2 regions of the Kribbella sp. NPDC050124 genome follow, and region 1 is predicted to be linked to the other one. Evidence: riboswitches for the same ligand, from Rfam matches in the RefSeq annotation. Region 1 holds a riboswitch; the other holds the start of a gene.

Region 1 (4,403 bases):
TGCCGATGAGTCCGGCGCCGACGATCCGGACCGGCCCGCGCAGCTCGGTCACGAGGCCCTCACTGGGCGCCAGTCAGGTCTGGACGGAGCGCAACGGCGCCGTGCAGGTAGACGTGCTGAATCTTCTCCCGCGACCGCGGCGTCTCCGCGTGCACCATCATCCGCACCACCCGCGGCAGCGCGTGCGGCACGTCGATCTCCTGCATGCACATCAGCGGTACGTCGGTCAGCCCGATCTGACGGCCCGCCACCGCCGGAAACTCCGACCGCAGGTCCGGCGTGACGGTGAACAGGATGCTGATCAGGTCCTCGTGGCCCAGATCATTCGCCTCCAGGACCGCCTTCACCAGCTCGGCGGACCGCTCGAGCAGGTGCTCGCGCTCGTCCACCTCCAGCTGGGTGGCACCCCGGATCGCCCGTACCGCCACGTGCCCGCCTCCTTGGTCGTCTAGGCCCAACCCTAGGACAGTCCCGCCAAAGCGCGGACACGCGTCTCGGATTGCGTGCTCGCAAGGACACCGCCTCCCGCGGCGCCACGCGCCCCCCAGCGCCAATCACCTCCGGCCACAACTCGACTCCGCCCGCCGCCGAATGCGGCCAGAACAACAGCCACGGCCGATGGACGCGTGCATCCCGGAACACCTTCCCGTCGCCGATCACCTCCAGCGCGGGACCAACTCCGACCGGCGCATGCGGGAACGTCGCGACACACAACAGTCACCCGAACCCGAGTCGTGCCCTAGCCCCCCGCCACGTTCGAGGGGATCTCCCCTCGGATGCTGCCTTCTCCCCTCTCATACGAGGGGAGAAGGCAGCGCGTCAGGGGATATCCCCCGGAATGCCCACTGCCGGTTGGTGGTGCCCAGGTTCGGCGCGGAGCCCATAGGCCGGTCCCTGCGAGTGTCCAGAACACCTTCCCGAGCCGACCACCTTCAGCCGAACCGCGGCTTGGCGCGCCGCCGAAGGTGGCCAAGTGGGCCGGACACCGCCTTCGCGGCTGGTCATCGGCAGGGACCGCCGCCGTGCGCGAGCTGGTGACCCAGGGGAAAATCGGCGAGCCACCGGAACGCGCTGGTGTCGGCGATGTCGCCGAGTCGTCGATTTCGGCTGTCTGGCGGGCGGATCTGCAACCGAATTCCACAACTCGGCGAACCAACCTCCGGTCGTGCGGCGGCGTGGCCGGGATGGGGAGGATTCCTGGGCGATTCGGGTGGGCAATGCTCCCCAGCGTCGGCATCCGATTGCCGCTCCAGGTTGCCCGTAGCCGATCACCTCGTCCGTCGCCGACGACCTCAACTCGGCTCGGCGCGTCGCCGAAGGCGGCCGGACGAACAGCCGCGGCCGGAGGCAGTGTCCTTCCCGGAAGCATCTCCCTCGGGCGATCAGGTCGGGTTACAGGCGTTCGGCTGCGTCGACGGTTTGTTCGAGGAGGAGGGCGATCGTCATCGGGCCGACGCCGCCGGGTACCGGGGTCACCAGGCTCGCCACGGCGGCTGCCTCGTCGAAGTGGACGTCGCCGACGTTGCCCTCGTTGTAGCCGGCGTCGACCACCACCGCGCCGGGCTTCAGCCAGTCACCGCGGACGAAGTTCGGCTTGCCGACCGCCGCCACCACGATGTCGGCGGTCCGGACGATCTCCGGGAGGTTCGTGGTCCGCGAGTGGGTGTAGGTGACGGTGGCGTTGGATGCCAGCAGCAACATCCCGGCCGGCTTGCCGAGGATCGGGCTGCGGCCGATGACGACCGCGTGCGCTCCGGCGAGCGGTACGTCGTACGCCTCGAGCAGCCGCAGGATGCCGCCCGGCGTGCAGGACCGGAACCCGGGCTCGCCGAACGCCATCGCGGCAAACGCGTGCATGGTCACCCCGTCGACATCCTTGGCCGGGTCGATCGCCTCGAACGCGGCCCGCTCGTCGATGTGCCCCGGCACCGGGTGCTGCAGCAGGATCCCGTGCACCTCCGGGTCGCCGGACAGCTTCTGCAGCTCGGCGACAAGCGACTCGGTCGTGGTCTCGGCGGGCAGGACGACGCTGCGCGACCCGATGCCGGCCTTCTTACACCGGTTCTGCTTCATCCGGACGTACGTCGCCGACGCGGGGTCGTCGCCCACCAGCACAGTCGCGAGGGTCGGCTGGACTCCGGTCTGCTCCTGCAGGACCCGGGCACGGTCGGCGGCCTTCGCCACCATCTCGGCGGCCAGGTCGGTGCCGATCATCAGGTTGGTCATACGGCGCGCTCCTTCGGGCGTCGACATCAGGTCGGGTGCCCAGGCGCGCGGCTCAGCCGGTTCTCCGGCGGACCGTTCCCCGGTGGTTCTCCACCTCAACGCCAGTCGCGGTCCGCCGTTCAGCCTACGCGATGAACCAGGACCGGCACTCCGCCAGCCCGCTGACCTCGACCCGGCCGGCAGGCTGCCAGTTCTCCCGGGTGAGCCGGAGCCGGTCCGAAATCACTGGCCGGCCGTCCAGCACGTCCCGCGAGATCCCGTCCGGCTGGTACCCCAGCTTCCGGGACACGCCCTGCGAGCCTGCGTTGTCCTGGAACACCTCTGTCAGCGCCGCGACCGCGTCCAGCCCCTCGAACGCGAGATGCAGCAGCGCACGGCGCGCCTCGGTGCCGAAGCCTTGGGCATGGTGCGGCAGACCGAGCCAGGACCACGTCTTCACCTCCCGGAGAATGGCGAAGTCCTGGGCCCGCAGCGCGACCATCCCGATCGGCGTTCCCTCCCTGAACACACCGAGCTGCAGCGCCCAGTCCTGCGCACTCCACGAGGACAGCGAGCCCCAGTACCCCTGCATCACGCCCCGGGCTCGCTCGGCGGGCGGCGCATCCGTCCAAGGGGTCAGGAACGGCCGCTCCCCTGGCTTGTGCACCCCGCTGGCCGCGACGTCGGCCAGGTCGGCGAGCTCTTCCTCATCGGGCTGGCGGAGGACGAGGCGCTCGGTGGTCAGCCGGAGGCGGCGCAGCGGCCAGTGGTCGATCAGCACCGGGCCATCCTCTGGCCCGGTGCGATCGCGGGCAACCTAATTCCCGGCCCGGTGCACAATCACCTCGTGCACCCGCGGCTGTACGGCGCCGGCCGCCCACGCGATCCGGATCCCCTCGATCGTGGTAGCCGGCAGCTGCACCGGGCTGTAGGGCTGCTTCACCGGTCCAACGTCCTGCCAGCCGGCGCTCGTCCGGACCTCGACTCGCCCTGCCGCAGCCGAGCCCTCAGCTTGCAGCACCGTGATCCGGTCGGCTGACGTTGGCGACGACAGTTCGACGGTCAGCGCGTCCGACGCGGTTGGTGCGCTGCCCGCGACGTACGCCGTACCGACGTTGCCGTCGACCGCATCGGACAACGACGACCCTTCGGCGGGCGCCGGCGTACCTGTTGCCGTGAGCACCAACTCGGAGCCGTCGGTGACCTGGACGGCGAACTCCCGGACCACCAGCCAGAACGAAGGATTGTCGACAATCGCACGATAGCGGACGTAGCGGGCGGTCACGGCGGCGGTGAAGCGCACCTCGGCCGTGGTCGCCCGGGTGAGCTCAGTCCAGCTGGAGCCGTCGGTCGAGTACTCCAGCACGCCGGAGTGGATGTAGTCGTTCGGGCTGCCCGACTTCCCCATCAGTACGGCGACGTCGCCGATCGCCCGGGCCGTGCCGAGGTCGACGCGGATCTCATCCCCGGCGACGGGAGCGCCGTTGCTCCAGAAGTACGTCGACTCGTCGCCGTCGACCATTCGATCGGGGACGTTCTCGGCGTACGTGCCCTGCGAGCTGGACGCCGTACGTCCGGGCTCGATGCCCATCCACTGGTCGTGCACCCGGCCGGCCTCGGCGAGGAACGCGTCGGCGACACCCTCACCGATGCGCGGGTAGGTGTTGGAATGCGGCAGCCGGACGTCCCGGATGTCCTTGGCCTGGGCAACCAGTGCGTCGATGCGCTGCCGGCTCGCCCAGGCGGCCGCACCGTTGCCATCGGCCACCTCGTCGAGCAGTCGCAGCGACCGCCGGAGCGCCTGACCCCACAACACCGTCGCATCGAGCCACGCCTTCGCCTCGTCGGCGAAGGCCGGATCCTCCACTCCCGCCCTGAGCTGCGCGGGTGCCTTCTCGATCGCGTTGAAGTAGGGCTCGAGCGCCGCGATCGCCTCCTCCTGGTCGCCAGCTGCCCAGGTCTTCCAGAACGCCGCGGTCCGGGCGGCCAGCACCGGCGCCTTCTCCGGATGCAGCGTCGAGTCGTACGTGTTCAGGTCGGCGAAGACGTCGAGCGCCGCGATCGTCATGCGGTCTCCCCCGGCGCGCTCGGCGATCGCCCGGTGCCAGGAGGCCTGTTCGTCGTACTTGGCCGGGTTCCACCCGAGCTCGGCGAACGAGTACAGCGCGAGCTTGCTGACCGCGGCCTGGTTCATCGGG
Region 2 (4,403 bases), 140 kb from region 1:
GGCTGATCATGCGCAGGCGACGCGAGCGCCACCGGCGGCTCGTTGTACTGTGCGATATCTCCGGATCGATGGAGCCGTACGCCCGCGCGATGCTCCAACTGCTCTACTGCGCGGCGGGTGGGCGACGGGCCGAGGTGTTCACCTTCGCGACCCGGCTGACCCGGCTTACCAAGGTGCTCGCCAGGTCGCGACCCACGGTCGCGCTGGAACGCGCCGCGGCGGCTGCACCGGACTGGTCCGGCGGAACCCGGATCGGTGCGGCGCTCAAGGACTTCAACGACAGGTACGGCTGCCGTGGGCTGGCCCGTGGAGCGGTGGTCCTGGTCATCTCCGATGGCTGGGAGACAGGTGATCCCGCCCGGCTCGGCCAGCAGTTGGCGCGGCTGTCCCGGATCGCCTATCGCATCGTCTGGGCCAACCCGCGAACGCAAAGCCCGCGCTACCGCCCACTGGTCGGGGGAATGGCCGCAGCCTGGCCGTACTGCGACTCAGTGGTCAGCGCCCACTCCCTGTCCGCCCTCGAGGACCTCGAAGCCGCCCTCGGCACTCCCCGAACGGCGGTCAGCCGGTTGAGCAGCCGGAGTGCCGCGATTCCGGCCTTGTAGAGCGGGACCCGGCGGCGCATGATCCGGGTCTCCAACGCGATCCGCTCGGCGCTGCCGAGCCATTCCGGGCCGGTCAGGGTCATCGGGGGTGATCCACCCGCCAGCTCCTGATCAGTTGCTCCAGATCCCTGTGGATGAAGGCGAAGTAGTCCGCGGCCTCGCACAGCCGGCGGCCGACGGGGGTGTCCAGGCCGAACAGCTCGGCCCCCGAGCGACTCGTCGACTCCCACTCGGCGAGCGCGCTGTTGCGGCGCTCGAGGATCGCGGGGAACACGTCGTCGCGGATCCGGTAGTGGTCCTTGCGCGACCCCGGGATCCGCTCCCGCGTGATGAAGCCGACCTGCAGCAACTGCCGTACGGCGCCGGACACCGCCGGCTGGCTGATCCGCAGGGACTCGGCCAGCTCGGCGGACGTCAACGTGCCGGTCGGGCTGACCAGCATCCGCCCGATCACCCGGGCGGACATGGTCGGCACGCCGCTGTTCGCCAGGACGCCGGCGAAGTGCTCGACGAACTGACTGATCTCTTCCGGAGCCGGGTCAGGGTGCGGCATGGCCGCACCCTACCGCAACTATCACAAGGTTCTGATAGTTCGAGCCGGTCAGCTCAGCTCGAGTCCCGGGTACAGCGGGTGCTTGTCGAGCAGCTCCGCGGACGCGGCCTTGGTCTTGTCCGCGACACCGTCGGCCAGCACGTACTTCGCCTTCGACGGCGCACCCGCCGAGGTCGTGGTCGGCGTGGTCGACGACAGCACGTCCACGATCAGCTCCGCGACCCGGTCGAACTCGTCGGCCCCGAAACCGCGGGTGGTCAGCGCCGGCGTGCCGATCCGGACGCCGGAGGTGTACCAGGCGCCGTTCGGGTCCCGCGGTACGGCGTTCCGGTTGGTCACGATGCCCGCGTCCAGCAGGGCCGACTCGGCCTGCCGCCCGGTGATCCCGTACGACGAGACGTCGAGCAGCACGAGGTGGTTCTCGGTGCCGTCGGTGACGAGCTTGACGCCCCGCTTCATGAGGCCGTCGGCCAGCGCGACCGCGTTGTCCGCGACGGCCTGCGCGTACTGCTGGAACGAGGGCTGCCGGGCTTCGGCCAGCGCGACCGCCTTCGCCGCCATCGTCTGGCTGAGCGGGCCACCGAGGACCATCGGGCAACCACGGTCGACGGAGTCGGCGTACTCGGGCTGGCACAGCACCATGCCGCCGCGCGGGCCGCGCAGCGACTTGTGCGTCGTGGTCGTGGTGACGTGCGCGTGCGGCACCGGGTCGAAGTCGCCGGTGAACACCTTGCCCGCGACCAGACCGGCGAAGTGCGCCATGTCGACCATCAGGGTCGCGCCGACCTCGTCGGCGATCTCGCGCATCGTCGCGAAGTTCACCTTCCGCGGGTACGCCGAGTAGCCCGCGATCAGGATCAGCGGCTTGAACTCACGGGCCTTGCGCGCCACCTCGTCGTAGTCGAGCAGCCCGGTCTCCGGGTCGGTGCCGTAGGAGTGCTGGTTGAACATCTTGCCGGAGATGTTCGGCCGGAAGCCGTGGGTCAGGTGACCGCCGGCGTCCAGCGACATGCCGAGCATCTTCTGGTCGCCGAGCGCCTTGCGGAGCTTGGTCCAGTCCTCCTCGGTGAGGTCGTTGACGTGCTTCGCGCCGGCCTCGGCCAGCGCCGGCGACTCGATCCGCTGCGCCAGGATCGCCCAGAACGCGACCAGGTTCGCGTCAATGCCGGAGTGCGGCTGGACGTAGGCGTGCGGGGCGTCGAACAAGGCCTTGGCGTGGTCGGCGGCGGCCTGCTCGACGGTGTCGACGTTCTGGCAGCCGGCGTAGAAGCGGTGCCCGATGGTGCCCTCGGCGTACTTGTCGGACAGCCAGTTGCCCATCGTCAGCAAGGTGGCGGGGGAGGCGTAGTTCTCGCTCGCGATCAGCTTCAGCGAGGAGCGCTGGTCGGCCAGCTCGGACTTGATCGCACCGGCGATCGTGGGCTCGACGGAGGCGATCACCTCGAGCGCGTTGCGGTACGCGGCCGATGCGGCGGCGGCATCGAAGGGTGCGGTGTTGTCGATGGATTGAGGCATCGTTGTCTCTCCTGCGGTTGCAGTGGGTCGAAGGCACCCAGGCGCACGGTGCCGACGGTCTTCGCTCCCCGGTGGTTCTCCACCTCAGCGCGCCAGTCGCGACGCTTCACCCTATCGTGCGCTCGACGATCGCCTGGAACGGTGTGGTCCTCGGCAGCGTGCCGAAGACGCCACCCCAGTCGTTCGCCAGCCGGGAGGCCGCGAACGCGTCCGCGACGTCGGGTGTGGAGTGCCGGATCAGCAGCGAAGCCTGCAGGCACAACGCCATCCGGGCGGCCAGCCGGCGCGCCCCTGCCTCGGCTCCTTCGATGTCAGCAAGCGCTTGCAGTACGTCGTTCACCGCGGCGTCGAGCCGTTGGTCCGCGCCCTGGACCGAGGCCAGCTCCGTCAGCCACGCCTCGAGCGACTCCGGTCGCCGGAGCGCCCGCAGTACGTCGAGCGCGTTGACGTTGCCCGATCCCTCCCAGATCGAGTTCAGCGGCGACTCCCGGAACAACAACGGCAGCCCTGACTCCTCGACGTACCCGTTGCCGCCCAAACACTCCAGCGCCTCCGCCACCATGAACGGTGTCCGCTTGCAAACCCAGAACTTCGCCAACGGCAAAGCAATTCTTCGGAACGCCGACGCCTGCTCGTCACCGTTGACGGAGGCATCGACCGCGGCGGCCAACCGCATTCCCAGCGCGGTCGCAGCCTCACTCTCCAGCGCAAGGTCGGCCAGCACGTTCTGCATTGCGGGCTTGTCGGCGAGCAGGCCACCGAACGCCGAGCGGTGGTGGGTGTGCCAGGTGGCTTCCACGAGGGCTCGGCGTTGGAGGGCGGCTGAGCCGAGGACGCAGTCGAGACGGGTGGCGGCGACCATCTCGATGATGGTGCGGACGCCGGCGCCCTCGTCGCCGAGCCGGTAGCCGACGGTGCCGTGGAACTCCACCTCGCTGGACGCGTTCGACCGGTTGCCGAGCTTGTCCTTCAGCCGCTGCAGGGCAAACGCGTTCCGGTTGCCATCGGCAAGCACCCGCGGCACCACGAAGCAGCTCAGCCCCTCCGGCGCCTGCGCCAGCACCAGGAAGACGTCGACCTGCGGCGCCGAGCAGAACCACTTGTGCCCGTTCAGCTGGTACTCGCCGTCACTCCCGGTCGGCGTCGCCGTGGTGAGGTTCGCCCGGACGTCGGACCCGCCCTGCTTCTCGGTCATCCCCATCCCGGCGAGCACGCCCGCCTTGTCCGCCGCGGGCAGCCGGCGGACGTCGTACTGCGTCGACGCGAGCTGCGGGATCCACGCCTTTGCGAGCTGCTCGTCGGCCTTCAGCGCCGGTACGGCGGCGTACGTCATGGAGATCGGGCAGCCGTGACCAGGCTCGACCTGGGACCACAGGTAGAACCCGGCAGCCCGCGTCAGGTGCGGCGACGGCCCGTCGCTGGTCCACGGCGCCGCCTGCAGCCCGAAGCCGACAGCCTTCTCCATCAACCAGTGCCACGCCGGGTGGAACTCGACCTCGTCGACGCGGTGCCCGTAGCGGTCGTGGGTACGCAGCACCGGCGGGTTCTGGTTCGCCGGCAACGCCTGCGCGAGCGCCTCCTCGGACCCGGCCAGCTCGCCGATCCGGCGCAGACCGGGATCGTCCGCGACGCCGCCGTACGGACGCAGAGCGTCACTGAGCGCCGCGTCCCGGGTGAAGAAGTTCACCCCCCGCAGTGGTGGGGCCTGGTTCGTTACCGCGAAAGGGTCC

What was found. Region 1 has a riboswitch for ZMP and ZTP ahead of ACIBL3_RS31100 (bifunctional 5,10-methylenetetrahydrofolate dehydrogenase/5,10-methenyltetrahydrofolate cyclohydrolase). Riboswitches for the same ligand answer to the same signal wherever they lie in the genome.
Region 2: linked by a shared signal. The riboswitch ahead of ACIBL3_RS30465 (glycine hydroxymethyltransferase) and the one ahead of ACIBL3_RS31100 (bifunctional 5,10-methylenetetrahydrofolate dehydrogenase/5,10-methenyltetrahydrofolate cyclohydrolase) in region 1 are both predicted to bind ZMP and ZTP.

What each region holds. Positions count from the first base shown of each region.
Region 1 is NZ_JBITJU010000016.1:193,249-197,651, forward strand. Features, by position in the region: gene ACIBL3_RS31090 (prephenate dehydrogenase) at 1-52, opposite strand, end outside; gene aroH (chorismate mutase) at 60-428, opposite strand; gene ACIBL3_RS31100 (bifunctional 5,10-methylenetetrahydrofolate dehydrogenase/5,10-methenyltetrahydrofolate cyclohydrolase) at 1,393-2,226, opposite strand; ZMP/ZTP riboswitch at 2,257-2,345, opposite strand; gene ACIBL3_RS31105 (GNAT family N-acetyltransferase) at 2,351-2,986, opposite strand; gene ACIBL3_RS31110 (beta-N-acetylglucosaminidase domain-containing protein) at 3,023-4,403, opposite strand, start outside.
Region 2 is NZ_JBITJU010000016.1:53,394-57,796, reverse strand. Features, by position in the region: gene ACIBL3_RS30475 (VWA domain-containing protein) at 1-605, shown strand, start outside; gene ACIBL3_RS30470 (GbsR/MarR family transcriptional regulator) at 685-1,158, opposite strand; gene ACIBL3_RS30465 (glycine hydroxymethyltransferase) at 1,207-2,673, opposite strand; ZMP/ZTP riboswitch at 2,702-2,783, opposite strand; gene ACIBL3_RS30460 (acyl-CoA dehydrogenase family protein) at 2,780-4,403, opposite strand, start outside.